3 regions of the Streptomyces sp. 3211.6 genome follow, and region 3 is predicted to be linked to each of the others. Evidence: riboswitches for the same ligand, from Rfam matches in the RefSeq annotation. Region 3 holds a riboswitch; each other region holds the start of a gene.
The links. A riboswitch is a leader RNA that binds a small molecule or an ion and turns the genes downstream of it on or off. The one in region 3 is predicted to bind cobalamin.
Positions count from the first base shown of each region.

Region 1 (10,083 bases), 910 kb from region 3:
GTCCGCTCGCCCTCCATCGTGGCGCGCTCGACGTAACGGGCCTCCGCCAGCCGGCCGCTGCCCTCCATCGCCCGCCGCACGGCGGGGAAGGTACGGCCGAGCTTCATGACGACGGCCGAATCGGTGGCGGCGAGGCGGGCGGTGAGCTCCTCCTCGGGCAGGGTGCCGGGCAGGATCGTCAGCACCTCTTCGCCCTCGACCAGCGGGGTGCCGAGGCGGGCGGCGGCGGCGCTCACCGAGGTGACGCCGGGGACGACCTCCGCCTCGTAGCGGTCGGCGAGCCGCTTGTGCATGTGCATGTACGAGCCGTAGAAGAGCGGGTCGCCCTCCGCGAGCACGGCGACGGTCCGGCCGGCGTCCAGGTGCGCGGCCAGGCGGGCGGCGGAGGCCTCGTAGAACTCCTCCATCGCGCCCTGGTAGCCGCCGGGGTGGTCGGTGGTCTCGGTGGTGACCGGGTAGACCAGCGGCTCCTCGACGTGGTCGGCGCGCAGGTGCTTCGCGGCGATCGAGCGGGCGATGGAACGGCCGTGGCGGGCGCTGTGGTAGGCGACGACGTCCGCTTGCGCTATCACCTCGACGGCCCGCAGGGTCATCAACGACGGGTCGCCGGGCCCGAGCCCGACCCCGTACAGCTTGCCCTTCGCCGTGTTGTGGTCCGTGCCGCTCATTCTTCCTCGCTCGCGATCGCGTTGACCGCGGCGGCCGCGATGGCGCTGCCGCCGCGCCGGCCGCGCACGATCAGGTGGTCGAGGCCCGAGGGGTGGGCGGCGAGGGCGTCCTTGGACTCGGCGGCGCCGATGAAGCCCACGGGCACGCCGATGACGGCGGCGGGGCGCGGGGCGCCCTCCTCGATCATCTCCAGCAGCCGGAACAGCGCGGTCGGGGCGTTGCCGACGACGATGACGGAGTTCTCCAACAGGCCCCGGTCGCGCCAGACTTCGAGGGCTGCGGCGCTGCGGGTGGTGCCCATCTTCGCGGCGAGCGCGGGCACGGCCGGGTCGGAGAGGGTGCAGATCACCTCGTTGCCGGCGGGCAGCCGCTTGCGGGTGACGCCGCTGGCGACCATCTGCACGTCGCACAGGACCGGCGCGCCGGCGTGCAGCGCGGCGCGGGCGCGCAGGACGACCTCGGGGGTGTAGCCGAGGTCCTGGGGGAGGTCGGTCATGCCGCAGGCGTGAATCATGCGCACCGCGACCTGGGCGACCGAGGCGGGCAGCCCGGAGAGGTCCGCCTCGGCGCGGATCGTGGCAAAGGACTGGCGGTAGATCGCGGCGCCGTCCTTCTCGTACTCGAACACGGTGTACTCGCTCATTTCTTCACTGCGGCTTCGGTTGTGGTGGGGGTGGTGCGTGCGGCCGTGAGGGCGGCCGCCAGGTCTGCGTGCGGGACGGGCCGCCCGTCGAGTTCGTAGCCGTCGGGGGTGGCGACGAGGTCCGCCCAGGCGGTGCCGCGCGGATGCCCGCACCGGCGGGCGCAGCCCGACCAGTGCACGGGCAGTTCCCCGGCGGCCTTCTGTTCCCTTACGACGGCACGCGCGTCGGCGCGTACGTCCGCGAGGGACTTGACGCAACCGGGCTTGCCCGTACAGGCGGTGACGGCCCGCCAGGGGCTTTCGGGCCGGACGACGAGGCCGGCCGCCTCGATGCGTGCGGCGCCGTCGGCGTCCGCGCGCGGGAGGACGAGGCTGCGCCACGGGGTGACGCGCAGCTCGCCGTCGCCGCCGTCGGCGGCCTCGGCCAGGACCCGCCACTGCGCGGTGCCGACCCGCCCGAGCGGGGGCAGCACGCACAGCCCGGCCGCGCCCACGCGCCCGGGCCGGGGCGGCTCGGCGTACGGCCAGGCCACCTCGGGCACGTGCCCGGCGGCGATCCCTGCGTCGGCTAGGCGCCGAACGAACTCCCACTCGTCCAAGGCGTGTTCGGGGGGCAATTCGGCAAGCCGCCAGGCCCGGGTCCCGGCGGTACCGACGACATCGAGGAAGTACTCTGCGGCACACAGAGCGGCCCGTGCGGCATCGACGGCCGCGACCTCGACGGCACCACGCCCGGCTCCGAGCCGTACGAGGGCCCGCCGCCCACCGCCGCTACCGACCCCGGCCTCCGCCCCGGCCCCGGAACCGCCAGATCCGCCGGCCCCCTTCGGGCCACCGGGGCCGTCGCGGCCACCGCGGCCGTCAAGGCCACCGCCATCGCGGCTATTGAGGCCTTCGCAGCCACCGAAACCGTCAAGGCCACCACGGCCGTCGAGGCCATCGAAGCCACCGCGGCCACCGCCATCGCGGCCTTCGCGGCCTTCGCGGCCTTCGCAGCCATCGAATCCGTCGAGGCCACCATGGCCCTCGGGGCCATTGAGCCTGCCGTGGGGGCCGTTGAGCCTGTCGCGGCCACCGCGGCCGTCAGGGCCACCGGGGCTGTTGAGCCCGACGCGGCCACCGCGGCCACCGCGGCCACCGCGGCCGTCGCCGCCGTCGCGGCCACCGAATCCGTCAAGGCTGTCGAGGCCACCACGGCCGTCGAGGCCATCGGAACCCCTGGGACCGACAGGACCCGCAGGGACCGCCGCGCCGTCCGGATCCGTGGAACTTCCCGGGCCGCGGGCGGCCTCGGGACCGCGTGCCAGCACGGTCACATCGGGGTCGAGGGCGGCCACGTCCCCCCGCCCGTCGTCGAGGGCGAACAGGAACCGGCCGGACAGCTCCGCCGCCCGGGCGCTGGCGCACAGCAGCCGGTCGAGTTCCCGGACCCAGCCCACGACTTGGGGCCCGGCCACCGGGGTGGCCACGATGTTGCGCACCCGCTCATGGCTGGGCGCGGGCAGCAGCCCGGCTCCGTCCAGGAGCTCCGCGAGCCCGCCGCCGCAGCCTTCGGCGAGACCGCGCAGCTGGACGTTGCCGCGGGAGGTGAGCTCCAGGTGCCCATCGCCGAACCGGTCGGCGGCGTCTCCGAGGGCGACGGCCTGCCGCGTGGTGAGCAGCCCGCCGGGGATCCGGACGCGCGCGAGGTAGCCGTCGTCGGCGGCGTGCAGCCGCAACGCGCCGGGACAGGCGTCACCGCGGTCACGTATGACGGGTTCGTCCCGCGATGCGGCGGAAGGTGGCTGGGGCGGCATGGCCGCGAGCATACCCACGATTCCCCACCCCCGACCTGTGTCCGTCGCCACCCCGACCAGGGGATCCGCCGTGAGCGTCCGGACCCCGCCGGGCGAAATCCGGCCTCGCCGGCGTCCGAGACGCGGGGTCCGGGGCGGAGCCCCTGGGGGCACCTCCCAGCGGTAGCTGGCGGAGAGACGGCGAAAGGGCGGGGCGGGGAGACGGCTCCGCGCAGCGGCCCCCACCCCCGCCCGGCGTTTGCGGCGCAGCCCCGAGGGCAGAGCCCCCACGGCACACCGCACCGCACCGCACCGCACCGCACCGCACCGCACCCCACCACACCCCACCCGCCCGCGAGACCGACCCACCCCACCGGGCCACCCCACCTCCCGGCCAGGGAAAAGGCCACCTAAGATGACCTTCCGGCGGACCACTCGGCCCGTCATCGCCGAGGACGGCGACATGGGAGGAAGCCCGGTGCGATTCCGGCGCGGTCCCGCCACTGTGAGCCCCGCGGAGCGATCCGCCGGGTGAGTCAGGAACTCCCGCTGTCCTCACTGCCCGGGGCGCGGAAACCCCGAGGAAGGCCTGCCGCCGCATGATCCTGCTGCTGTCGACGTCCGACACCGATCTGCTCAGCGCCCGCGCCGCGAACACCGCCGGCGGCCCCGTGCCGTACCGGTTCGCGAACCCCTCCCGCCTCCCCCTCGACGACCTCCCCGGCCTCCTCGACGGCGCCGAGCTGGTCGTCGTACGCCTCCTCGGCGGCCTGCGCGCCTGGCAGGAGGGCCTCGACGTGCTCCTCGCCCCCGGCCAGACCCGCCCCGTGGTGGTCCTGACCGGCGAACAGGCCCCGGACGCCCAGCTGATGGAGGCCTCCACGGTCCCGATCGGCATCGCCGCCGAGGCGCACGGCTACCTCGCGCACGGCGGCCCGGCCAACCTCGGCCAGCTGGCCCGCTTCCTCTCCGACACGGTCCTGCTCACCGGCCACGGCTTCGAGCCCCCGGCCGCCTCCCCCACCTGGGGCCCCCTGGAGCGCCCCGCCACGGAGGCGACCGGCCCCCAGGTCGCGGTGCTCTACTACCGCGCCCACCAGATGAGCGGCAACATCGCCTTCGTCCACGCCCTGTGCGACGCCATCGAGGCCAAGGGCGGCCGCCCGCTCCCCCTGTACGTCTCCTCCCTGCGCACGCCCGAGCCGGAACTCCTCCAGGCCCTGTCCGGCGCGGACGCGGTCATCACCACCGTCCTCGCCGCCGGCGGCACCCGCCCCGCCACCGCCTCGGCGGGCGGGGACGACGAGTCGTGGGACGCGGGCGCCCTGGCCGGTCTCGGCGTGCCGATCCTCCAGGCCCTGTGCCTGACGGGCTCGCGCGGCAACTGGGAGGAGAACGACGAGGGCCTGTCCCCGCTCGACGCCGCCACCCAGGTCGCCGTGCCCGAGTTCGACGGCCGGCTGATCACCGTCCCGTTCTCCTTCAAGGAGATCGACGAGGACGGCCTGCCCGCCTACGTCGCCGACGCCGAACGCGCCGCCCGCGTGGCCGGCATCGCCGTCCGCCACGCCCGCCTGCGGCACATCGCCGCCGCCGACAAGAAGATCGCGCTGGTCCTCTCCGCGTACCCCACCAAGCACTCCCGCATCGGCAACGCGGTCGGCCTGGACACCCCGGCCAGCGCGGTGGAACTCCTGCGCACCCTCATCTCGGCCGGTTACGACTTCGGCCCCGCCGCCGACATCCCGGGCCTGGTCTCCGGCGACGGCGACGAGCTGATCCGCGCCCTGATCGAGGCCGGCGGCCACGACCAGGACTGGCTCACCGAGGAGCAGCTGGCCCGCAACCCGGTCCGCATCCCGGCGGCCGACTACAAGCGCTGGTTCGCCGAGCTGCCCGCGGACCTCCGCGAGAGCGTCGAGGAGCACTGGGGCGAAGCCCCCGGCAACATGTTCGTGGACCGCTCCTCGAACCCGGACGGCGACATCGTCCTCGCCGCCCTGCGCCGTGGGAACCTCCTCATCCTCATCCAGCCGCCGCGCGGCTTCGGCGAGAACCCGATCGCGATCTACCACGACCCGGACCTGCCGCCCTCGCACCACTACCTGGCCGCCTACCGCTGGATCCAGGCATCGGCCGCCGACGGCGGCTTCGGCGCCGACGCCATGATCCACCTGGGCAAGCACGGCAACCTCGAATGGCTGCCCGGCAAGAACGCGGGCCTGTCCGCCTCCTGCTCCCCGGACGCGGCCCTCGGCGACCTCCCCCTCGTCTACCCCTTCCTGGTCAACGACCCGGGCGAGGGCACCCAGGCCAAGCGCCGGGTGCACGCCACCCTGGTCGACCACCTGGTCCCGCCGATGGCGCGCGCCGAGTCGTACGGCGACATCGCCCGCCTCGAACAGCACCTGGACGAGTACGCCCAGATCAGCTCCATGGACCCGTCCAAGCTCCCGGCGATCCGCGCACAGATCTGGACCCTGATCCAGGCGGCGAAGCTCGACCACGACCTCGGCCTGGACGAACGCCCCGACGACGACGGCTTCGACGACTTCCTCCTCCACGTCGACGGCTGGCTGTGCGAGGTCAAGGACGCCCAGATCCGCGACGGCCTGCACGTCCTGGGCGGCGCCCCGACCGGTGAGGCCCGCGTCAACCTGATCCTGTCCATCCTGCGCGCCCGCCAGATCTGGGGCGGCACCTCCGCCCTGCCCGGCCTGCGCGAGGCCCTCGGCCTCGACGAGTCGGCGGCCACCCGCACCGCGGCGGACACCGTCGAGGAGACGGCCCGCGCCCTGGTCCAGGCGATGGAGGACGCGAACTGGTCCCCCGAGGCGGTAGCCACCATCTCGGCCGGCCACCCTCAGGCGGTCTCCGACATCCTCACCTTCGCGGCGAACGAGGTGGCCCCCCGCCTGGCCGGCACCACGGCCGAGATCACGAACGTCCTCACCGCCCTGGACGGCGGCTTCGTCCCGGCCGGCCCCTCCGGCTCCCCCCTCCGCGGCCTGGTCAACGTCCTCCCGACGGGCCGCAACTTCTACTCGGTCGACCCGAAGGCCGTCCCCTCCCGCCTCGCGTGGGAGACGGGCCAGGCCCTGGCCGACTCCCTCCTGGCCCGCTACCGCGCGGACCACGACGACGAGTGGCCGGCCTCGGTCGGCCTGTCCCTCTGGGGCACGAGCGCGATGCGCACGGCGGGCGACGACGTGGCCGAAGCCCTCGCCCTCCTGGGCATCCGCCCGGTCTGGGACGAGGCCTCCCGCCGCGTCACGGGCATCGAAGCGATCCCCCTGTCGGAACTCGCCCGCCCCCGAATCGACGTCACCCTCCGCATCTCGGGCTTCTTCCGCGACGCGTTCCCGCACGTCATCGGCCTCCTGGACGACGCGGTCCGCCTGGCGGCCTCCCTGGACGAACCGCACGCCGAGAACTTCATCCGCGCCCACGCCCAGGCCGACCTCGCCGCCCACGGCGACGAACGCAAGGCCACCACCCGCATCTTCGGCTCCCGCCCGGGCACCTACGGCGCGGGCATCCTCCAGCTGATCGACTCCCGCGACTGGCGCACCGACGCCGACCTCGCGGAGGTCTACACGGTCTGGGGCGGCTACGCCTACGGCCGCGGCCTCGAAGGCCGCCCGGCCCGCACCGAGATGGAGACGGCGTACAAGCGCATCACGGTCGCCGCAAAAAACACGGACACCCGAGAGCACGACATCGCCGACTCGGACGACTACTTCCAGTACCACGGCGGCATGGTGGCCACGGTCCGCGCCCTGCGCGGCACGGCCCCCGAGGCCTACATCGGCGACTCCACCCGCCCGGAAACGGTCAAGACCCGCACCCTCGTCGAAGAAACCAGCCGGGTCTTCCGAGCCCGCGTGGTCAACCCCAAGTGGATCGAGGCGATGCGCCGCCACGGCTACAAGGGCGCCTTCGAACTCGCGGCGACGGTCGACTACCTCTTCGGCTACGACGCCACGACGGGCGTGGTAGCCGACTGGATGTACGACAAGCTGACGGAAACCTACGTCCTGGACCCCGAGAACCGCGCCTTCCTGGAGGAGGCCAACCCCTGGGCCCTCCACGGCATCGCGGAACGCCTCCTGGAAGCCGAATCCCGCGGCATGTGGGAAAAGCCGGACCCCCAGATCCTCGAATCCCTCCGCCAGGTCTACCTGGACACGGAAGGCAACCTGGAGGGCGACTCCGACTAACCCCCCGCCGGGCCCCCGCGCCGGGGAACGGGGGCCGTGTCACCTGAAGCGGTGAAATGCGCCTTGTCCGGGGTCCCGGCGGGGTAGGGCAGTGCTGATCTCGTGCGGGGGCCGGGTCGGCCGGGCCCCGTGGCCGGACGAAAGGCGTGCCCCCTCGTGACGCAGCAGCCGTTTCAACTGCCGGAGTTCTACGTGCCGTACCCGGCGCGGCTGAACCCCCACCTGGAGGAGGCCAGGGCCCACACCAAGACGTGGGCGCGGGGGCTCGGGATGCTGGAGGGGTCCGGGGTGTGGGACGAGGCGGACCTCGACTCGCACGACTACGCGCTGCTCTGCTCATACACGCACCCCGACTGCGACGGCGAGGCGCTGTCCCTGGTCACCGACTGGTACGTGTGGGTGTTCTTCTTCGACGACCACTTCCTGGAAATGTACAAGCGTTCCCAGGACCGCGACGGCGCCAAGGCCTACCTCGACCGGCTCGCCGCCTTCATGCCGATGGACCTGGCGGAAGGTTTCCCCGAGGCGACCAATCCCGTCGAGGCCGGGCTCGCCGACCTGTGGGCGCGTACTGTCCCGGCCATGACGGCGGACTGGCGGGAGCGGTTCTCCCTGTCCACGAGGAACCTGCTCGACGAGTCGATGTGGGAGCTCGCCAACATCGGCATCGGGCGCGTCGCGAACCCCCTCGAGTACATCGAGATGCGGCGGAAGGTGGGCGGGGCGCCCTGGTCGGCCGGGCTGGTGGAGTACGTGGCCGCCGAGGTGCCGGCGCGCGTGGCGCACTCGCGGCCGCTGGCCGTGCTGCGGGACTCCTTCTCCGACGCCGTGCACGTCAGGAACGACATCTTCTCCTACCAGCGCGAAGTCACCGACGAGGGCGAGCTGTCGAACGCCGTCCTGGTGCTGGAGACCTTCCTCGGGTGCTCCACCCAGGAGGCCGCAGAGATCTCCAACGACCTGATCACCTCACGCCTCCAGCAGTTCGAGCAGACCGCCCTCGCCGAACTCCCCCGCCTCTTCGCCGACCACGCCCTCACCCCGCCCGAGGTCGCGGCCGTCCTCGCCTACGTCAAGGGCCTGCAGGACTGGCAGTCCGGGGGGCACGAGTGGCACATGGTCTCCGGCCGCTACATGAACGAGGGGGCCAGCCCCACCGCCCGGCTGTCGCTGCCGTTCCTGCCGCGCGGGCTCGGGACCAGCGCGTTCGACCTCGGGTCCGTCTTCACCCGCCGGTCGGTGGAGATGCGCCGCCGCTCCTTCTCCTTCACCCCCTTCGAGCACACCGGCCCGTCCGTGATCCCCGACATCCACCTGCCCTACCGGCTGTCCCTCAGCCCGCACCTGGAGTACGCGCGCGAAGGGGCGCTGGACTGGGCGCGGCGCATGGGGATGCTGGAGCCGCAGCCGGGCGACCCCGGTTCGGCCATCTGGGACGAACAGAAGCTGAACGGTTACGAATTCGCCCTCTGCTCCGCCGGTATCGATCCCGACGCCGGCCCCGATGCGCTGCTCCTCAACGCGTGCTGGCTGACGTGGGGCACGTACGCGGACGACTACTACCCCCTGGTGTTCGGGCAGGCCGGTGACATCGCGGCCGCCAAGGCCGCCACCGCCCGGCTGATCGAGATGATGCCGCTGGACGGCGCCGCACCGGTGGTGGCACCGGTCATCGTGATGGAGCGTTCCCTTGCCGACCTGTGGGTGCGCACGAGCCGGGACATGGCCCCGGACGTCCGCGCCGAGTTCAGGAGCACGGTGGTGGAGATGCTGAAGAGCTGGGTGTGGGAGGTGGAGAACCAAGCCCATCGCCGGATCCCCGACCCCGTGGACTATGCCGAGATGCGCCGCCACACCTTCGGCTCGCAGCTGACGATGTACATGTGCCGGCTCGGCCACGAGGGGCGGGGCATCCCCACCGCGATCTACCGGTCGAGCACCATCCGTTCGCTGGAGAACGCGGCGGCGGACATCGCCTGCATCATGAACGACATCTTCTCCTACCAGAAGGAGGTGGAGTTCGAGGGGGAGATGCACAACCACCTGGTCGTCACCCGCAACTTCTTCGGCATCGGATATCCGCAGGCCCTGCACATCTGCCACTCCCTCATGACGCAGCGCACCGAGGAGTTCCAGCACATCATCGACGACCGGTTGCCGCGGCTGTACGACGACTGGAGGCTGGACGCCGCCGGCCGGGCCGGTCTCGACGCCTACGTGGGCGAGCTCCAGGACTGGCTTGCGGGGATCCTCAACTGGCACCTGAAGACGCACCGTTATGGTGAGGACGATCTGCGCCGGCAGGGCGGCGGGCTGTCCAGCGCCGTCCTGAACAGCGGCTTCGGCATGGCGGCGGCGCGGATCGGGCTGCCCGCCTGAGCCGGGCAGCGGCGGGGGCGGTCCGCTCGCCCGCCCCCGCCGCCATGCCCGGCACGGCTCCCCTTCGTCGCCCCGTCCGGGCCCGCCTTGAGCCGGAACCGTCCGGCGTTCGCGGGCACCCGCGGGTCGGCCAGGTCCAGGACGAGTTCCACCGGCGCCGCCCACGAGCGCGCGGTCAGCGCCTGCCTGACGTCGGCCAGGCGCAGCCAGAGCGCCGGATACTGGGCGGTGACCCTGACCTGGTCGCGGTCGGCGGCGAAGGACAGCAGGGGGTCGTCCGCCGGGCGGCCCCAGGCGCGGACGGTTCCGGTGAGGTCGAGGGAGGCCAGGTAGGTCCACAGGGCGGCGGCCACGGCCGGCGTGGCGGCCTCCAGTTCGTCCACGCGGACCAGGCCGG
Region 1 covers NZ_RBXC01000001.1:6,185,901-6,195,983, reverse strand. The annotation lists gene BX286_RS28525 (precorrin-2 C(20)-methyltransferase) at 1-668, opposite strand, end outside; gene BX286_RS28520 (precorrin-8X methylmutase) at 665-1,312, opposite strand; gene BX286_RS38095 (hypothetical protein) at 1,309-2,622, opposite strand; partial or broken gene BX286_RS37910 (cobalamin biosynthesis protein CobG) at 2,607-3,120, opposite strand; cobalamin riboswitch at 3,497-3,654, shown strand; gene cobN (cobaltochelatase subunit CobN) at 3,687-7,307, shown strand; gene BX286_RS28500 (terpene synthase family protein) at 7,464-9,686, shown strand; gene BX286_RS28495 (GNAT family N-acetyltransferase) at 9,584-10,083, opposite strand, start outside.
Region 1: linked by a shared signal. The riboswitch ahead of cobN (cobaltochelatase subunit CobN) and the one ahead of BX286_RS24540 (ribonucleoside-diphosphate reductase subunit alpha) in region 3 are both predicted to bind cobalamin.

Region 2 (10,083 bases), 230 kb from region 3:
CCGCCCTGCGCGCCACTGCGGCGGTCGCCGCCGGTGCCCTCACCGCGGCCTGCGGCACGGGCGGCGCCCCCATGGCTCCCCGGCCCGTCCAGGACGCTCCCGCCCGGCCCGATGCCGCCAAGCCCGCTCCGGCGCCGGCCCCCGCCCCCCGCCGGTTCCCCGGGCAGCCCGTGGAGATCGTGCACGGCCCGCGCGAGCGGCCGGAGGTCGCGCTCACCTTCCACGGCAACGGGGACCCCGCCATCGCCCGCGCCGTGCTCGCCGAAGCCGAGAAGGCGGGCGCGCACGTCACCGTCCTGGCCATCGGCACCTGGCTCGACGACCACCCCGACATGGCCCGCCGGATCCTCGACGGCGGCCACGAGCTCGGCAACCACACCCACCACCACCTCGCGATCAACTCCCTGCCCGAGGCGGAGGCCTACGCCGAGATCACCGGCTGCGCCCAGCGCCTCAAGCGCCTCACCGGCTCCATCGGCACCTGGTTCCGTCCCTCGCAGACCCAGAACGCCAGCCCCCTCGTCCAGAAACTGGCCCAGCGGGCCGGCTATCCGCACGTCCTCTCCTACGACGTGGACTCCCTCGACTTCACCTCGCCCGGCGCCGCGACCGTCGTCAGCAACGTCACCGGGACGATCCACGGCGGATCGGTGGTGAGCCTGCACTTCGGCTACGCGGACACGGTCGACGCGATGCCGCCCCTCCTCGAAGAACTCGCGCGCCGCAAGCTGCGCGCGGTGACCACCACGGAGCTGCTGACCCCATGACGACCACCCGCCTTCCCCGGAAGGCCACCGTGCTGCTGGCCGGTCTGGTCCTCGCCGCCCTGGCCGGCTGCGGATCGGCCGACAAGGCGCCCGCCGAGGCACTCGGCTCCAAGGGGCCGGCCAACCCCGTCAAAGCCGTGCCCGCCGTACCGCCGGGGCTGGCCGGGATGCCCCCGGTGCTCGACCCGGCCGACGTGTACGCGGCGGACCGGCCGAACAAGCTCTCCCCGGTGGTCAAGGGCTTCCCGTCGCGCGTCTACGTGCCGAACACCAACTCCAACACGGTGTCCGTCATCGACCCGGCCACCTACAAGGTCGTCGACACCATCCCGGTCGGCGTCCAGCCCCAGCACGTGGTGCCCTCCTGGGACATGAAGACCCTCTGGGTCAACAACAACCGCGGCCACACCCTCACCCCCATCAACCCGGCCACCGGCGAGGCGGGCGAGCCGGTCGAGGTCCACGACCCGTACAACCTCTACTTCACCCCCAACGGCAAGTACGCCATCGTGATGGCCTCCATGGACCGCGAGCTGGTCTTCCGCGACCCGCACACCATGAACCGGGTCAAGACCGTCCCCGTGACCTGCTTCGGTGTCAACCACGCGGACTTCTCCCTCGACGGCCGCTACTTCATCGTCAGCTGCGAGTTCTCCGGCGAACTGCTCAAGGTCGACACCGAGAAGATGGAGGTCATCGGGCAGCAGAAGCTCCCGTTCGAGGGCGCGATGCCCCAGGACGTGAAGATCTCGCCCGACGGGAAGACCTTCTACGTCGCCGACATGATGGCGCACGGCATGTGGGTGCTCAGCGGCGACAAGTTCGACGTCCCCAAGCTGCTCCCCACCGGCAAGGGCTGCCACGGCCTCTACGTCAGCCGCGACTCCCGCGAGATGTACGTCTCCAACCGCGGCGAGGGCAGCATCTCCGTCTTCGACTTCAAGAAGAACCAGCTCACCAAGAAGTGGGAGCTGCCCGACGGCGGCAGCCCCGACATGGGCGGGGTCTCGGCCGACGGCAAGGTGCTGTGGCTGTCCGGCCGCTACAACTCCGAGGTCTACGCGATCGACACCACCACCGGCAAGGAGCTGGCGAAGATCCCCGTCGGCAGCGGCCCGCACGGCCTGGCCGTCTACCCGCAGCCCGGCCGCTACTCGCTCGGCCACACCGGCATCTTCCGCTAGGCCCGCCTGCCCGGACGGGAACGCGACGGCGTCCTGGGAGCCCGCCCACGGCTCCGGGGACCCGTGGGCGGGGACGGCCCCCGGTGCGGCTACCCTGAGCCGGTCAACAAGCACCAGGAAGGGGTGGCCCAGTGGCGGACATCGACAAGGCACGTGAGACGTTCGACCGGTTCGACGCGAACGGCGACGGCGTCATCACGGCCGACGAGTACAGCGCGGCCATGAAGGCGATGGGGGACGCGTTCGTCACCCCCGCGGTCGCCGACGCGATCATCGCGGCGAAGGACCTCAACGGCGACAAGCTGCTGAGCTTCGACGAGTTCTGGGCCGACCTGAACAAGTAAGGCCCCGCCGAACGGGCGCCGCGCCCGCCTCCGTCCCGCCCGCCGGGACGGGGGCGCGTCAGGCCCCGCTCGGACCCGTCATGTCCTCGACCTCTGCGAGGGCCTCCTCCAGCCAGCCGAGCCAGAAGCCCTCCAGGGCGATCCCCCCGTGCAGCACGAGCCGGCGCAGCCGGTCCGGGTCGGCGTTGCGCCCCGCCGGGAAGTCCTTCGCCTCGATGGCCTCGTACTCCGCCAGCTGTGCCCGGTGCAGCTCCAGGTGCCGCCGCAGCTCCGCCCCGAGCCCCTGCGGCCCCACCACGGCCGCCGCCCGGATCCGCAGCAGCAGCGCGTCCCGCATCGGCTTGGGATCCTGCCGCTCGTCCACCCACCGCGCCAGCTCCGCGCGGCCGTCGGGCAGCACCTCGTACTCCTTCTTCTGCCCCCGCACGGGCGCCTCGCTGGGCAGCGCCCGGATCAGCCCGGCCTCCTCCAGCCGCCCCAGCTCCCGGTAGATCTGCTGGTGCGTCGCGGACCAGAAGTAGCCGATCGACTTGTCGAACCGCCGCGTCAGCTCCAGCCCCGACGAGGGCTTCTCCAACAACGCGGTGAGAATGGCATGCGGCAACGACATGCGGCCATCCTAGGTGTGGGCAATCGTCCCGCAGGGGCGATGGGGGTCCCCCCTGCTCGAGCGAAGCCGAGAGCTTGGGGGAGGGTGGGCACACCGGGACACCCCGCCGGGAGGCCCGACCCCGCCCCGCCCCCGGCCCCGCCCCGCCCCCGACCCCGCTCAGCCCAGCGCGCCCAGCTCCTCCGGCGTCCGCGGCCCCGGAACCCCGTCCGCCAGCATCCCCCTGCCCCGCAGGAACGCCCCCACCACCGGCGCCCAGGCAGCCCGCAGCCCCGCGGACGCCAACAGCTCCGGATCCGACAGCAGATCCCCCGCAGGCCCCACCCGCACCCCGGAGGGCGTCAGCACAGCGGCGTCGTCCGCCCACCGGACCGCCAGGTCCACGTCGTGGGTGGCCATCACCACCGTGGTCCCCGCCGCCCGCAGCCCGGCCAGGACGTCCAGCAGCCGTTCCTGCCCGTCCGGGTCGAGCCCGGCCGTCGGCTCGTCCAGGATCAGCACCCGCGGCGCCATCGCCACCGCACCCGCGATCGCCGCCCGCTTGCGCTGCCCGTACGACAGCAGGTGCGTCGGCCGGTCGCGCAGCGCGGTGATGTCGAGGGCGGCCAGCGCGGAGTCCACCCGCTCGCGGACCTCGGCCTGCGCCAGCCCGAGGTTCATCGGGCCGAAGGACACGTCCTGCTCCACCGAGGCCGCGAACAGCTGGTCGTCGGGGTCCTGCACCACCAGCTGGACGGTGGTGCGCAGCCGCGTCAGCCCCCGCCGGTCGTAGGACACCGGCGTACCCTCCAGCCGCAGCGCCCCCGACGCGGGCCGCAGGCCCCCGCTCAGCAGCCGCATCAGCGTGGTCTTGCCGCTGCCGTTGCGGCCCAGCAGCACCAGCGCCCGCCCCTCGGCGATCGCGAAGTCCACGCCCGACAGCACGGCCGGGCCGTCCTCGTACGCGTATCCCGCGCCGGCCAGTTCCACCAACGGGGTCACAGCCCCAGCTCCTTCAGTACGAGGGTCCCCGCGACCAGGGCGGCCAGGAGGGCGGCGGCGGCCGCCAGGAACCGCCGGGACAGCCGCGCCGGCGGGACCAGCACCCGCAGCGCGCCGTCGTAACCCCGCCCCGCGAGCCCCTCCTGGAGCCGGGCGGCGCGGTCGAAGGCCCGGACGAACGAGGTCGCCGCGAGCCCGGCCACCGAACGCCAGGCGGCGGCCCGCCCGGCCTGCCCGAGCCGGGCCGCCTGGGCCCGGCGGACCTGGGCGAGGGAGTCCAGCAGCAGGAAGCCGATCCGGTACATGACCAGGGCCACGTCCACCACCGGCGCGGGCACCCCGGCCCGCACCAGCCGCGGCAGCACGTCCGAGACGGGCGTGGTGAAGGCGAACAGCAGCACTCCCAGCGAGGCGGCCGAGGTGCGCAGCAGCAGGTCCAGCGCGTGCCGGGGCCCGTCCGGGGCCGGCGCGAGGAGCCCGTCGGGACCGCCCACCGACACAAGCAGCGGCAGCGCGCCGGTGACGCAGAACCCCAGCGGGACCCGGAAGGCCCGCCACAGCCGGCGCCCGGACACCCCGGCGGGCCCCAGCAGCACTGCCAGGGTCGCTGCGGCCACCAGCGGCCCGCCGGGCCACGGGGGCAGGCACACCGCGGTGACGGTCAGCCCGAACCCGAGCAGGGCCTTCTCCAGCGGATGGCGGCCCCGCCAGCGGCTGGAGTGCGCCGCGACGTCGATCGGCAGCACCGGCTACGGCTCCCGCGCGGGCTCGGCGGGGGCCTGCGCCCCGGCTCCGGCCGCCGTCTGCGCCAGGGCCTGGGCCGCGCCCTGCCGGCGGCCCCTGCGGACCCCGAAGTAGTACGCGAGCACGCCCGCGCCCAGGGCCGCCTGGAGGGCGAACAGGGCGGACTCCACCTCGCCCGACGGAGGCTCGTACAGCGGGGAGAACCAGGGCTCGTAGTCCGGCTCCAGCTCGGTGATGGCCGACTCCGCCTGGGCGTCGGCGCCCGCGAAGGGCTCCTCCTTGCCCTCGCCGAGCCCCAGCGCGAGCGGCAGCACGGCCAGTGCGGCCACCAGGAGCAGCAGCAGGGTGTTGATCTTGGCGTTCCGGCTCATCAGGCTGCCGCCCCCTCGGTCCGCTTGGCTCCGGTCAGCTTGGCGACCCCGAGCCGGACCAGGTCCGACTTGCTCGACTGCATCAGCAGCCGCATCACGAGCACCGTCAGCAGCCCCTCGCTGACCGCGAGCGGGATCTGGGTGAGGGCGAAGATGCCCGCGAACTTCTCCAGGGAGCCCGGGAATCCGCTCGACGGGTCCGGGAAGGCGAGGGCCAGCTGGACCGAGGTCACGCAGTAGGTGACCAGGTCGGCGAAGAAGGCGCCGAAGAAGACGGTGACCATCAGCGGGGCGCCGGACCTGCGCAGCAGCTTGTAGACCGCGTACCCGGCCCAGGGCCCGGCGATGGCCATCGAGAAGACGTTGGCGCCGAGGGTGGTGAGCCCGCCGTGCGCCAGCAGCAGGGCCTGGAACAGCAGGGTGATCGTGCCGAGCACCGCCATGATGGGCGGCCGGAAGAGGACGGCGCCGAGCCCGGTCCCCGTGGGGTGCGAGCAACTGCCCGTCACCGAGGGGATCTTCAGGGCGGACAGGACGAAAGTGAATGCACCGGACGCGCCGAGGAGCAGTGTGCTCTCGGGGTGGGACTTGACCTCGCGGGTCAGCGCGCGGACCCCGTGGACGACGAACGGGGCGGACGCGGCGCCCCAGGCGGCCGCGTGCAGCGGGGGCAGGAACCCCTCGGCTATGTGCATGAGTCGGGAGACCTCTCCAGCACCTCGTGGATGGACGTACGCGCCCCGGCCGGTCTCCTGGCTGACGGGTACTGCCGCCCCGGCTCCGCCTTCCCGGGTCCCTGCGGTCTCCCGCACGGTCCCAGTGGCTCCCGCGAGGGGTGGAGCTGGACTTCCCGATCACAGTGGCGAGGGCCGCACCGGTTTTCCACCGGTTTCCCGAACACCAAGGCCAGCTGACCCTAGTCGCCCGCACGGACCGGTATCAACCCGGACCGATCCGGCCGATCGGATGGCTCAATTCCGCTTCGCCCCCCGGAAGGGTGCCGAACGCTGGCGCGGGCGGCGGCGGCCCCGCAGGGTGGGGGCGTGGCCGCCTACGACTACTCCGACCTGTCCGCCGTCTACCTCAACTGCACCCTCAAGCGCTCGCCCGAGACCAGCAACACCGAGGGGCTGATCTCGCGGAGCCGCGCCGTCATGGAGTCGGCCGGCGCGCGGACCTCGCTGATCCGCGCCGTCGACCACGACATCGCCACCGGCGTCTGGCCGGACATGACCGACCACGGCTGGGAGAGCGACCAGTGGCCGGTGCTCTACAGCCAGATCATGGACGCCGACATCCTCGTCCTCTGCGGCCCCATCTGGCTCGGCGACAACAGCTCGGTCATGAAGCAGGTCATCGAGCGGCTCTACGCCTGCTCCTCGCTGCTGAACGACCGGGGCCAGTACGCCTACTACGGGCGGGTCGGCGGCGCGCTGATCACCGGCAACGAGGACGGCGTCAAACACTGCGCCATGAACGTCCTCTACAGCCTCCAGCACCTGGGCTACGCCATCCCGCCGCAGGCGGACGCGGGCTGGATCGGCGAGGCCGGCCCCGGCCCCTCGTACCTCGACCCGGGCTCCGGCGGCCCCGAGAACGACTTCACCAACCGCAACACGACGTTCATGTCCTGGAACCTGATGCACCTCGCGGCGCTCCTCAAGCGCGCCGGGGGCGTCCCCGCCCACGGCAACCAGCGCTCCGAGTGGGACGCCGGCTGCCGTTTCGACTTCCCGAACCCCGAACACCGCTGAGGGTGTCCGGCGTCCGGCGTCAGCAGGTGTTCGGATGGGCGATGTCCACCACGAGCCGCTCGGGCGCGTGCAGGACGGAGGTGCTGTAGGCGGGCGGGGTGTCGAAGGCGGCCCCGAAGGTCACGTACCCCTCGAAGTCACCGGTCAGGGCCAGGCCCTTGAGCTTGCTGAGGCTGATCTGCTGGAGCTTGGGGCCCTGGTAGACGTTGTTGCCCGCGTCGTCGTGGCCGGCGGCCGGGTGCAGGCGGATCTCCAGGAAGTACTTCCCCGGCAGCGGGACCGGCTTGCCGGAGCCGTCGTAGACCAGCTGGGAGACGGGAGTGACGGTGAAGGAGGGCACGGAGCCCTGGAGGTCGATCACGATCCGGTCGTACGTGCAGTGACCGCCCCAGCGGGCGTTGACGACGAGCGGGGTCGTGGAGCGGACGGCGGCCGGTGCGGCCGCCGAGGCCGGTGCGGCGAGCGCGAGCCCTGCGGTCAGCAGGGCACCTGTGGCCAGGGCCACGAACCGGCGGCGGTGCGGGTGGTGACGCATGGCGTCCCCCCGATCCTCTGAGACGGGGAATGACTGTCATCCGGTATGACATTCCCGGGGGCCCCGTGGTTGCACGGGGCGGCCCGCCGGCTCAGAAGGTCAGCAGTGCGCTCAGCTCGGCGTCCAGGTCGTAGTGGCGCTGCTCCTGCCCCCGTGGGACCAGCTCGGTCATCCGCCGGCACAGCCCGCGCAGGTCCTTGGCCCGCACGGAGACCACGCAGCCCCGCTCGCCGTTGCTCAGGGCCAGCAGGACGCGGGGCTCGGTGCCCGTCCACCGCGGCCACACCTGTATGTCGCCCTCCCCGGTGGCGCAGGTCTGCCCGTCGATCAGCAGCTCCCGCGAGAACACCCAGCGGGCGATCCGGACGCCGGCGCCCTGGAACTCCACGGCGACCTCGTAGGGCCGGTCCGTGCGGTAGACGAAGACGCCCTCCAGGGGGACCGGCAGCGGTGCGGCCTCCAGCCGCAGCGGCAGGACACGGTGTTCGGTGATGGCCATGGCGGCTGCCTCTCTTCGCGGGGTAACAGCGCCCCCCGAAGCACGCTAGTGCACGTACCGCCCGCCGCCCGGGGGCCGAAGGTCCCGACCCGGGCGGGCCGTGGGACCCCTCTTCCCCGGACGCGCGCAGGGGCCCGGCGCACCCGCGCCGGGCCCCTGCTCACCTCGTCACGCTGCGCCGAGCGGTCAGCACTCGATGACGTTGACCGCGAGACCGCCGCGCGCGGTCTCCTTGTACTTGACCTTCATGTCGGCGCCGGTCTCCTTCATGGTCTTGATGACCTTGTCCAGGGAGACCTTGTGGCTGCCGTCGCCGCGCATCGCCATCCGGGCCGCCGTGACGGCCTTGACCGCCGCCATGCCGTTGCGCTCGATGCACGGGATCTGCACCAGGCCGCCGACCGGGTCGCAGGTCAGGCCCAGGTTGTGCTCCATGCCGATCTCGGCGGCGTTCTCCACCTGCTCCGGGGAGCCGCCCAGCACCTCGGCCAGGGCGCCCGCCGCCATGGAGCAGGCGGAGCCGACCTCGCCCTGGCAGCCGACCTCGGCGCCGGAGATCGAGGCGTTCTCCTTGAAGAGCATGCCGATCGCGCCCGCGGCCAGCAGGAAGCGCACCACGCCGTCCTCGTCCGCGCCGGGCACGAAGTTCACGTAGTAGTGCAGGACGGCCGGCAGGACGCCCGCGGCGCCGTTGGTGGGCGCGGTGACGACGCGGCCGCCCGCCGCGTTCTCCTCGTTCACGGCCATCGCGTAGATCGTCGTCCACTCGCTGCGGTGCAGCAGCGGGTCGCCCTCGGTGCGCAGCTGGCGCGCCGTGGCGGCGGCCCGGCGCTTGACGCGCAGCCCGCCCGGGAGGATGCCCTCGCGGGACATGCCGCGCGAGACGCAGGACTGCATGACCCGCCAGATCTCCAGGAGGCCCTCGCGGATCTCCTCCTCCGTCCGCCAGGCCTTCTCGTTCTCCATCATCAGGGAGGAGATCGACAGGCCGGTCTCGTTCGCGAGACGGAGCATCTCGTCACCGGAGCGGAAGGGGTACTTCAGCACGGTGTCGTCGAGCTTGATCCGGTCCTCGCCGACCGCGTCCTCGTCCACGACGAAGCCGCCGCCGACCGAGTAGTAGGTCTTCTCCAGCAGCGGGGCGCCGGAGGCGTCGTAGGCGAAGAGGGTCATGCCGTTCGCGTGGTACGGCAGCGAGCGGCGGCGGTGGAGGATCAGCTGGCTGGGCTCGTCGAAGTCGATCTCGTGGACGCTCCCTATCTCGGTCCCGAGCAGGCGCAGCTTCCCGGTCCGGCGGATCCGCTCCACCTCGTCGTCGGCGCTCTCCACGTCCACCGTGCGCGGGGAGTGGCCCTCCAGGCCGAGCAGGACCGCCTTGGGGGTGCCGTGGCCGTGGCCGGTGGCGCCGAGGGAGCCGAAGAGCTCCGCCCGGACGGAGGCGGTCTGGGCGAGGAGGCCGTCCTTCTTCAGCCGCGACACGAACATGCGCGCGGCGCGCATCGGGCCGACCGTGTGGGAGGAGGAGGGGCCGATACCGATGGAGAAGAGATCGAAGACGGAGATGGCCACTGGCGGACTCCCTTGTCGGCTCGTGGGGTGGGGAGGGGGGCAGGGGTGTGGTGGAGCGGGGTGGTGCGCGGGGGATCTGCGGATTTTGTCCGGCAGACGAGCGTAACGCGTGGAGATGAACGTTTCGCCTCGTGGAAGGGTCCGCGGGACGTGAGTCAGCTCGCGTTCCGGTGTCCCGGCGGGGAAACGGGCCGGGAAGAAGACAGGAAGGGGCCCGGCCCTGTGCGGAACAAGGCCGGGCCCCTCCTGGCCCGTGACTACAGCGACGGGTAGAGCGGGAACTTCGCGGCGAGCGCGGAGACGCGCGCCTTGAGGTCGTCCGCGTCGAACGCCGGCTTCAGGGCCTGCGCGATGATCTCGGCGACCTCGCGGAAGTCCTCGGCGCCGAAGCCGCGGGTGGCCAGCGCCGGCGTGCCGATGCGCAGGCCCGAGGTGACCATCGGCGGGCGCGGGTCGTTCGGGATGGCGTTCCGGTTGACCGTGATGCCGATCTCGTGGAGCCGGTCCTCGGCCTGCTGGCCGTCCAGCTCGGAGTTGCGCAGGTCGACCAGGACCAGGTGCACGTCGGTGCCGCCGGAGAGGACGGACACGCCCACCTCGGTGACGTCCGGCTGGACCAGGCGCTCGGCGATGATCTTGGCGCCCTCCAGGGTGCGCTCCTGGCGCTCCTTGAACTCGGGCGAGGCCGCGACCTTGAAGGAGACGGCCTTGGCCGCGATCACGTG
Region 2 covers NZ_RBXC01000001.1:5,501,393-5,511,475, forward strand. The annotation lists gene BX286_RS25560 (polysaccharide deacetylase family protein) at 1-767, shown strand, start outside; gene BX286_RS25565 (YncE family protein) at 764-1,951, shown strand; gene BX286_RS25570 (EF-hand domain-containing protein) at 2,083-2,295, shown strand; gene BX286_RS25575 (PadR family transcriptional regulator) at 2,354-2,905, opposite strand; gene BX286_RS25580 (ATP-binding cassette domain-containing protein) at 3,065-3,886, opposite strand; gene cbiQ (cobalt ECF transporter T component CbiQ) at 3,883-4,632, opposite strand; gene BX286_RS25590 (energy-coupling factor ABC transporter substrate-binding protein) at 4,636-5,001, opposite strand; gene BX286_RS25595 (energy-coupling factor ABC transporter permease) at 5,001-5,696, opposite strand; cobalamin riboswitch at 5,726-5,921, opposite strand; gene BX286_RS25600 (flavodoxin family protein) at 6,045-6,755, shown strand; gene BX286_RS25605 (hypothetical protein) at 6,775-7,290, opposite strand; gene BX286_RS25610 (SsgA family sporulation/cell division regulator) at 7,382-7,789, opposite strand; gene BX286_RS25615 (L-serine ammonia-lyase) at 7,976-9,358, opposite strand; gene glyA (serine hydroxymethyltransferase) at 9,616-10,083, opposite strand, start outside.
Region 2: linked by a shared signal. The riboswitch ahead of BX286_RS25595 (energy-coupling factor ABC transporter permease) and the one ahead of BX286_RS24540 (ribonucleoside-diphosphate reductase subunit alpha) in region 3 are both predicted to bind cobalamin.

Region 3 (10,083 bases):
TGGGGCAGCTGGGTGGGGGTGGCGGCGGCCGGGACGGCGGTGCCGGAGGCCGCGCGGGCGATCTTCGTCGCCGGGCGCGAGCGCAGGTAGTACGTGGTCTTCAGGCCCTGCTTCCAGGCGTACGCGTACATCGAGCTGAGCTTGCCGATGGTGGGCGTCTCCAGGAACAGGTTCAGCGACTGGCTCTGGTCCAGGTACGGCGTACGGGCCGCCGCCATGTCGATCAGGCCGCGCTGCGGGATCTCCCACGCCGTGCGGTACAGCTCGCGGACCTCCGCCGGGATCCAGCCGAAGCCCTGGACGGAGCCGGAGGAGTCGCGCAGCGCCTCGCGGGTCTGCGCGTCCCAGACGCCCAGCTTCTTCAGGTCCTCCACCAGGTAGGCGTTGACCTGCAGGAACTCACCGCTGAGGGTCTCGCGCTTGAAGAGGTTGGAGACCTGCGGCTCGATGCACTCGTACACGCCCGCGATCGAGGCGATCGTCGCCGTCGGGGCGATCGCCAGGAGCAGCGAGTTGCGCATGCCGGACTTCGCGATGCGGGCGCGCAGGGCGTCCCAGCGCTCGGGCCAGTGGCGCTCGGTCTCGTAGTGGTCGGGGTGCAGGACGCCCTGGGCGGTACGGGTCTCGGCCCAGGCCGGGAGCGGTCCGCTGCGCTCGGCGAGGTCGCACGAGGCCTCGTACGCGGCGAGCATGATGCGCTCGGAGATCTGCGTGGACAGCGCCTTCGCCTCGGCGGAGTCGAAGGGCAGGCGCAGCTTGAAGAAGACGTCCTGGAGGCCCATCGCGCCCAGGCCCACCGGACGCCACTTGGCGTTGGAGCGGCCGGCCTGCTCGGTCGGGTAGAAGTTGATGTCCACCACGCGGTCGAGGAAGGTCACGGCCGTGCGGACGGTCTCGTCCAGTCGCTCCCAGTCCATCGCGCCGTCGGCGACGAAGGCGCCGAGGTTGACGGAGCCGAGGTTGCAGACGGCGGTCTCGCCGTCGTTGGTGACCTCGATGATCTCGGTGCAGAGGTTGGAGGAGTGGACCACCGTGCCCGGGAGCGCGGTCTGGTTCGCGGTCCGGTTGGAGGCGTCCTTGAACGTCATCCAGCCCTGGCCGGTCTGCGCGAGGGTGCGCATCATGCGGCCGTACAGGTCACGGGCCGGCATGGTCTTCTTGGCGAGCCCGGAGGCCTCGGCCTTGGTGTAGGCGGCGTCGAACTCCTCGCCGTAGAGGTCCACCAGTTCGGGGACGTCGGCGGGGGAGAACAGCGACCACTCGGCGTCGGCGTTCACGCGGCGCATGAACTCGTCCGGGATCCAGTGGGCGAGGTTCAGGTTGTGGGTGCGGCGCTGGTCCTCGCCGGTGTTGTCGCGGAGCTCCAGGAACTCCTCGATGTCCGCGTGCCAGGTCTCCAGGTAGACGGCGGCGGCGCCCTTGCGGCGGCCGCCCTGGTTCACGGCGGCGACGGAGGCGTCGAGGGTCTTCAGGAACGGGACGATGCCGTTGGAGTGGCCGTTGGTGCCGCGGATCAGCGAACCGCGGGCGCGGATGCGCGAGTAGGACAGGCCGATGCCGCCGGCGTGCTTGGAGAGGCGGGCGACCTGGTGGTAGCGGTCGTAGATGGAGTCCAGCTCGTCCAGCGGGGAGTCGAGGAGGTAGCAGGAGGACATCTGCGGGTGCCGCGTGCCCGAGTTGAACAGGGTGGGGGAGGACGGCAGGTAGTCGAGGCGGCTCATCAGCCGGTACAGCGAGGCCACTTCCTCGACGGCGCGGACGCTCTCGTCCTCCGCCAGGCCGCAGGCCACGCGCAGCATGAAGTACTGCGGGGTCTCGATCACCTGACGGGTGTGCGGGTGGCGCAGCAGGTAGCGGCTGTGCAGGGTGCGCAGGCCGAAGAAGCCGAAGCGGTCGTCGGCGCCCTCCGCGAGGGCGTGCTCGACGAGGGCGTTCAGGCGGGCGGCGTGGGTGGCGACGAACTCGGCGGTGCGGTCGGCGATCAGGCCCTCGCGGTGGCCGACGGCGACGGACTCGGCGAAGGAGGTCGAGCCCTGGCCGGCGGCCTCGTCGGCGACGGCCAGCGTGAGCAGGCGGGCGGCGAGGCGGGAGTAGGCCGGGTCCTCGGAGATCAGGCCGGCGGCGGCCTCGGTGGCCAGCCCGCGCAGCTCGGCCTCGTCGGCGGCGGAGCTGCGGCCGCGCAGGGCGGCGGCGGCGACCCGGCCGGGGTCGGTGTCGGGGAGGTCGGCCGTGAGCTCGGTGAGGATCCGCAGCAGGGCGGCCCCGGGACCTTCTGCTTCGGGGTGGTCGGACTCGGCGCGCGGTGCGGCGGGCGCGATGGTCACGGGGGAGCTCTCCCTCACTCGGCCCGGTCATCGGCGGAGCGGGGCGCGAGCGGGCGCACGCGGGCAGGGGCCCGTCAGGGCAGCACCGCATGGCGTCCACCGGCCCAACCGCGAGGCCCGGACGAATCGACACCCCGGGTCGGTCGATCCGGGGGTACTGCCGGCAGGTCTTCGGACTCGCGGACACGCCGGTGGGCGTACGTCACACCGTTGCGGGACAGTTCCGGATTCCCACCGGATTCCCCTGCGGCGGCAGCAGCCATGAGCATACATGTGGGGGCGACCCGATGCGGTAGCCCCCACATGTTGTGTCGGCTGCATGCGGAGCGTGGCGTCACAGCTCCAGTCGGTACGTGAGCAGCGTCAGTTGCGGGATGGGCGACCAGTCCAGTTCGGGCGTGCGGACGAAGCCGAGCCGCTCGTAGATCCGCTGGGCCCCGCGCATGGCCGGCTGGGTGGACAGCACCAGTGCGGTGACCCCCTCCAGGGCGCGGGCCCGTTCGGCACAGGCCCGTACGAGCGCCTCCCCGACGCCCTGCCCGCGCGCCTCGGCGGTCACCGCGAGCATCCGGAACTCGGCCTCGTGTGGCCCGGCGATGTCCGCGAGCCGGCTCCCGGGCGGGGCGAAGGTCACCCCGCCGAGGAGCACCCCGTCGCGGACGGCGACGAGCACCTCCCCGTCGGCGGCCCGCCCGGCGACGTCGCGGAGCACGTTCAGGTAGTGGTCGTCGTCGTTGAGGTCGAGCAGCCCGTCCCCGGTGTAGGCCTGCCCGGTGATCTCCCCGAGCCGCGCGTACTCGTCTTCCCTTGCCGTCCTGATGTCGAAGTCCATGCCGCCGAGTGTGCCGGACGGGTGTCGGTGGTCGGCGCTATCGTCGGAGACAGCACCGTCGAGGAAGACGAGCGAGGCATGACCGTGATGACAGACCAACCCCACATGCTGACTGAGGATTTTGAAGCCGTGGCGCGCATAGCGGCCCGTGAGAGGGCGGGGACACGGCTGGAGTTCATCGACGGGGTCATCAGGAGCAAGGCCATGCCAGACGGGGACCACGGGCGGATCATCCAGTGGCTGCTCAAGATCTGCATGCAGTCCCGGCCCGAGTTGTTCCTGCATCCGGGGCAGGGGATCAAGGCGGAACAGTACCGGGAGGGCCGCGCCATTCCGGACGGGGTCCTGGCGCACGAGGACGCGTTCGTCGGACAAGGCGACTGGGTCGAGCCGGATCCGATCCTCATGGCCGTCGAGGTAACCTCGTGGGACTCCGACACCCGTCGACGGGACCATGTCGAGAAGCCCCGCGCCTACGCGGAGACCGGCATCCCCGTATACCTGCTGATCGACCGGGCCAAGTGCGAGGTCTCCGTCTACAGCCAGCCCAACGGGCAGCGATACGAGAGCGTCCACGTCGTGGCGTACGGCAAGGAGATCGAGCTGCCGGACCCCGTTGGCATCACGCTCCAGACCGAGCCCCTCAAGGACTGGGTGCGCTGACCCCGCATACGCACGAGGGGCCCCGCCGGATAACCGGCGGGGCCCCTCGGTAACCGCTCAGCAGCAGCGGAAGCCCTCCCGCGGGTCCGCCTCGCGGGAGTCCGTCCGCGCCCGTTCGAAGGCGCGGCGGGTCATGACCTCGGCCTCGGGGTCGTGGGAGCGGGCGTGGGCGACGTAGCGGTCGTACGCGGCCTCGCCGGAGAACTCCCGTACGAAGTACCGGGCCTTCGCCAGCGCCGCCCGGACCGCGCCGCTCATGCGACCGGGTCCTTCACGCGGCCGCCGCCCCCGTCGAGGCCGGCTGCGGCGAGCTGGGCCTTCTCCTCGGCCGTGGCGATGAGCCCCGCCGGTGCGATGATCTTCGACTCGGTCCACGGGACCTCGCTCAGGCGGACCGACCCGGGGTCGGAGACGGCCTTGAAGCAGGTGCGGGCCGCGTCCAGCAGGACGATGATGATCAGCGCCGCGAAGAGGGCCGAGAGGACCCCGTCGACCGTGGCGTTGGTGACCACGGTGTGCATCTCGTCCATGGTCTTGGCGGGCGGCAGCAGCTTCCCGGAGTCGATGCCCGTCTGGTACTTGTCGCGCTGGGCGAAGAAGCCGATCTTCACGTCGTCCGAGAAGATCTTCTGGTAGCTCGCGGTGAGGGTGACGGCCACGTCCCATGCCAGCGGGACGGCCGTGACCCAGGCCCACTTGAGCCGGCCCGACTTCACCAGCAGGGTGGTGCACACGGCGAGGGCGACCGCCGCGAGGAGCTGGTTCGCGATGCCGAACAGCGGGAAGAGCTGGTTGATGCCGCCCAGCGGGTCCTTGACGCCGACCCACAGGAAGTAGCCCCAGCCGCCGACGACGACCGCGCTGGCCAGCCAGACACCGGGCTTCCAGCTGACGTCCTTGAAGGACTTGTGCACGTTGCCCAGGGTGTCCTGGAGCATGAAGCGGCCGACCCGGGTGCCCGCGTCCACCGTCGTCAGGATGAACAGGGCCTCGAACATGATGGCGAAGTGGTACCAGAACGCCTTCATCCCGGCCCCGCCGACCACGGCGGAGAAGATCTCCGACATCCCGAGCGCGAACGTGGGCGCACCGCCCGTGCGCGACAGCAGGGTGGTCTCCTCGACGTCCTTCGCGGCCTGGGCGAGGGCGTCCGGGGTGATGGCGAAGCCGAAGTGGCCGACCGCCGCGGAGGCGGACTGGACGGTGGTGCCGATGGCTCCGGCGGGGGAGTTGACGCCGAAGAAGAGGCCGGGCTCGATGATGCAGGCGGCGACCACGGCCATCACGGCGACGAAGGACTCGGTGAGCATCGCGCCGTAGCCGATGACCCGGACCTGGGTCTCCTTCTGGATCATCTTCGGGGTGGTGCCCGAGGAGACCAGGGAATGGAAGCCGGACAGGGCTCCGCAGGCGATGGTGATGAAGACGAAGGGGAACATCGACCCGGCGAAGACCGGGCCGTCGCCGCGCGTGGCGAAGTCGGTGACCGCGGGCATCTTCAGCGTCGGCATCGCGACGACCACGCCGACCGCCATCAGCGCGATCGTGCCGACCTTCATGAAGGTGGACAGGTAGTCGCGCGGGGCGAGCAGCAGCCACACGGGCAGGACCGAGGCGAAGAAGCCGTACCCGATCATCCATATGACCAGGGTCTCCTTCTCCAGGGTGAAGAAGTCGGCCCAGGAGGACTCGGCGACCCAGCCGCCCGCGACGATCGCGAGGAGCAGCAGCGCGACGCCGATGACGGAGACCTCGGTGACCCGGCCGGGCCGCAGCCAGCGCAGGTAGACGCCCATGAAGAGGGCGATGGGGATGGTCATGCCGATGGAGAAGACGCCCCAGGGGGAGTGCCCCAGGGCGTTGACGATGACCAGGCCCAGCACCGCCAGCAGGATGATCATGATGGTGAACACGGCGAGCAGGGCGGCGGCCCCGCCGACGGGGCCGATCTCGTCCCGGGCCATCTGGCCGAGGGAGCGGCCGTCGCGCCGGGTGGAGAAGAACAGCGTCACCATGTCCTGGACGGCACCGGCGAAGATCACGCCCGCGACGATCCAGATGGTCCCCGGCAGGTAGCCCATCTGGGCGGCCAGCACCGGGCCGACGAGCGGGCCGGCGCCGGCGACGGCGGCGAAGTGGTGGCCGAAGAGGACGCGCCGGTCGGTGGGGTGGAAGTCGACACCGTTGTCGAGGCGTTCGGCCGGGGTGGCCCGGGTGCCGTCCAGCTTCAGCACGCGGTTCGCGATGAACCGCGCGTAGAAGCGGTAGCCGATGGCGTACGAACCCAGCGCGGCGGCCAGCAGCCAGGCGGCGGAGATCTCCTCACCGCGCGAGAGCGCCAGCACGCCCCAGCCGACGGCGCCGACGAGGGCCACGAGCACCCATACGGCGATGGACTGCGGGGTGGCTCTCGCCGCCGGTGTCCGCTGTGTCCCTATTGCTCCCGGTTCCGGCATGATCCTCGTCCCCTCGTTGATCATTTGCGTGCAAGCGCACGGAATCTACGGGGGGTTGTCGGTGGACGTAAGCCCCCGTCCGCATAGCGGTACGAGCGTCCACCGGCGTTCGAAGTGCCGTCAACCGTTGATCACACAGCAGGTCGCTGGAGACGGGCAACGAACTTATAACGGTCGCCGCGATATACCGATCGCACCCATTCGACCGGTTCGCCGTCGGCGTCCAGCGAGTGCCGCGAGAGCATCAGCATCGGCAGGCCCACGTCCGTGCCGAGCAGTCCGGCCTCGCGCGGGGTGGCGAGGGAGGTCTCGATGGTCTCCTCGGCCTCCGCGAGCCGGACGTCGTACACCTCGGCGAGGGCGGTGTAGAGGGAGGTGTACTTGGCGAGCGAGCGGCGCAGCGCGGGGAAGCGCTTGGCCGACAGGTGCGTGGTCTCGATGGCCATCGGCTCGCCGCTGGCCAGGCGCAGGCGTTCGATGCGCAGCACCCGCCCGCCGGTGGCGATCTTGAGCAGGCCGGCGAGGGTGTCGTCGGCGGTCACGTAGCCGATGTCGAGGAGCTGGGAGGTGGGCTCCAGGCCCTGGGCGCGCATGTCCTCGGTGTAGGAGGACAGTTGCAGCGGCTGGGAGACCTTGGGCTTGGCGACGAAGGTGCCCTTGCCCTGGATGCGTTCCAGCCGTCCCTCGACCACGAGCTCCTGCAGGGCCTGCCGGACGGTGGTCCGGGAGGTGTCGAACTCGGCCGCGAGCGTCCGCTCCGGCGGTACTGGAGTGCCGGGGGGTAGCGTTTCGGTCATGTCGAGCAAGTGCCGCTTGAGCCGGTAGTACTTGGGCACACGTGCCGTTCGAGTGGCTGGTCCGCTCTCCGGCTCCGTGGTCGCCCCTTCGGTGGACATCGCCGCCCGCCTTCCCGACTCCAGTTTCGCTGCCGTCACCGGCTCCTCCGATATGTGCGGTCACATGGTGACACGGGCGGGAGGGCAGGCCTCCTCCCTCCCCCAGGTGTCGGTCCGGTAACGGACCGAGCACCCGCTCATTAGACCCTTGACACCCCTAAAGGTCTAGGCCAAGCTCCCGGTACTGGTCTACACCAATATGGATCAGATCCCGGCCCCACGGCAGTACTTCGTACGTATGTCACCGCGGCGGGCGAGGGAAGTGCAGACAGCATCCCTGAGGAGGGTGGCGTGAAGCGCAAGCTCATCGCGGCGGTGGGAGTCGCCGGCATGGTTATCGGCCTGGCGGCGTGCGGTGACTCGGACACCAAGGCGGGCGCCGGCAAGGCGTCCGGCGCCAAGGAGCTGACGGTCTGGCTGACGGTCGACGCCCAGAAGAACTGGCCCGACCTGGTGAAGGCCGCCGACGACGCCATCGTCGCGAAGCACCCGGGCCTGACCGTCAAGCACGAGTACTACGGCTGGCCGGACAAGAACGCCAAGCTGGACGCCGTGCTCGCCACGGACAAGGCCCCGGACGTTGTCGAGATGGGCAACTCCGAGATGATCGGCTACATGTCGACCGGCGCCTTCGCCGAGGTCGACCCCTCGAAGTTCGAGAACTCCGCCGCGTGGCTCGACGCCCTCAAGGAGTCCGTCACCTACGACGGCAAGTCCTACGGCGTCCCCTACTACGCCGGTGGCCGCGTCGGCACCTGGCGCAAGGACATAGCCGCCGAGGCCGGCATCACCGCCGCCCCGAAGTCCTGGGCCGAGTACACCTCCGCCCTGGACAAGATCCAGGCGGCCAAGGGCGACAAGTTCAGCGCCCTCTACCAGCCGTCCCCCGACTGGTACGCGGCCATGTCCTTCGTCTACGACGCCGGCGGCGCCATCGCCAAGAAGGACGGCGGCAAGTGGAAGGGCGCCCTGTCCTCCCCCGAGTCGCTGAAGGGGCTCAAGCAGTACAAGGAGCTCCTCGACAAGTACATGCACGCCGACAAGACCAAGGACGAGTCCGACCGTCCGGTCGTCTTCGGCCAGGGCAACTCCGCCGCGATCTTCGCCGCGGCCTGGGAGGGCAGCACCGCCGCGACCCCGGAGAACGACAAGGTCGGCGGTCTGACGGACAAGCTGGAGAACTTCGTCCAGCCCGGCCCCAACGGCAAGAACCTGCCGGTCTTCCTCGGCGGCTCGGACCTGGCCATCCCCACCAAGTCCAAGGCCCAGGACGTCGCGGCCGAGTGGATCAACGCCTTCACCGGCGCCCAGGGCCAGAAGGGCCTGATCGCCAAGGGCAACCTGCCGAACAACAAGACGGACCTCGGCCCGCTGAAGGCCGACCCGAAGACCCAGGTCGCCGCCACGGCCGCCGAGTCCTCCTGGTTCGTCCCCACGGCTCCCGGCTGGGGACAGGTCGAGAAGGCCAAGATCCTTCAGACGATGCTCCGTGACCTCGGTACCGGCGGCAAGTCGGTCGAGGACGCGGCCAAGGCCGCCGACGCCGAGATCGACAAGGTCATCAACACCAAGTGACCTGAAGTCGGCAGGGCCCCGCCGGACGGCGGGGCCCTGCCGACCGTCAAGAGAGGGACTTCCGAGGAGCGCGCGATGAGTGCCGCACAGACAACCACCGCCGACCTGCCGCCGGCGAAGCAGAAGACTTCCCCCGGAGCCGGGAGCGCAAGCACGGGCACGCCGGGAAGGCCCCGCCGCAAGGGCAGCGGCGCCACCCCCTGGCTGCTGCTGGCACCGTGCCTGCTGATCATCGTCCTCATCATGGGCTACCCGCTCTTCAGACTGGTGTCCCTCTCCTTCCAGAAGTTCGGCAAGTCCGAACTCTGGGGCTTCAAGGACCCCGAGTGGGTCGGGTTCGACAACTTCTCGAAGATCCTCGGCGACGGGGTGTTCTGGTCCGTCGTCCTGCGCACGGTCCTCTTCGCGGCGGGCGCGGTCGTCCTGACGATGGTCGTCGGCATGCTCATCGCGCTGCTCCTCCAGAAGGTCTCCGGCTTCGTCAAGATCCTCATCAGCATCGCCCTCGTGGCGAGCTGGGGCATGCCGATCATCGTCGCCACCGCCGTCTTCAAATGGCTCTTCGACGCCGACTACGGCGTCCTCAACTACCTCCTGAGCAAGCTCCCCGGCGTGGACATGGTCGGCCACAACTGGTTCGCCAGCGGCCCCCAGGGACTCGCGGTGATCATGCTCCTCGTGGTCTGGGGCGCCGTGCCGTTCGTGGTCATCACCCTCAGCGCGGGCCTCACGCAGGTCCCCAAGGAACTGGAAGAGGCGGCACGCCTCGACGGCGCCGGCGCCTGGGGCGTCTTCCGGCACGTCACCCTGCCCATCCTGAAGCCGATCATCGTCATGCTGACGACCCTCTCCGTGATCTGGGACATGGGCGTCTTCCCGCAGGTCTTCGTGATGCGCAACGGAAACCCCGAGGCCAAGTTCCAGCTGCTGACCACCTACTCGTACCAGCAGGCCTTCACCGTCAACGACTACGCGACCGGCTCCGCGATCGCCCTGGTGACCGTGCTGCTGCTGCTCGGCGTCGTCGCCGTCTACATGCGCCAGATGCTCAAGATCGGAGAGGTGGAGTGACCCCGACCACCGCGCCCGCCGCGCCCGCCGCGCCCCTCAAGCGCGTGAAGAAGTCCAAGCTCGGCTGGAACGTCATCGGCCTGCTGGTCTTCGTCATCGTCGGCTTCCCCGTCTACTGGATGCTCAACACCGCGTTCAAGCCGGCCAAGGACGCGATCGACCCGAACCCCCACTTCTTCCCCACCACGTTCACGCTGGACAACTTCCGGCGCGCCCTGGAGATCTCGGACTTCTGGGGGCCGGTCGGGCGGAGTCTGATCGTCTCG
Region 3 covers NZ_RBXC01000001.1:5,271,630-5,281,712, forward strand. The annotation lists gene BX286_RS24540 (ribonucleoside-diphosphate reductase subunit alpha) at 1-2,324, opposite strand, end outside; cobalamin riboswitch at 2,469-2,603, opposite strand; gene BX286_RS24545 (GNAT family N-acetyltransferase) at 2,659-3,156, opposite strand; gene BX286_RS24550 (Uma2 family endonuclease) at 3,235-3,819, shown strand; gene BX286_RS24555 (YbdD/YjiX family protein) at 3,877-4,077, opposite strand; gene BX286_RS24560 (carbon starvation CstA family protein) at 4,074-6,275, opposite strand; gene BX286_RS24565 (GntR family transcriptional regulator) at 6,407-7,171, opposite strand; gene BX286_RS24570 (extracellular solute-binding protein) at 7,463-8,746, shown strand; gene BX286_RS24575 (carbohydrate ABC transporter permease) at 8,822-9,817, shown strand; gene BX286_RS24580 (carbohydrate ABC transporter permease) at 9,814-10,083, shown strand, end outside.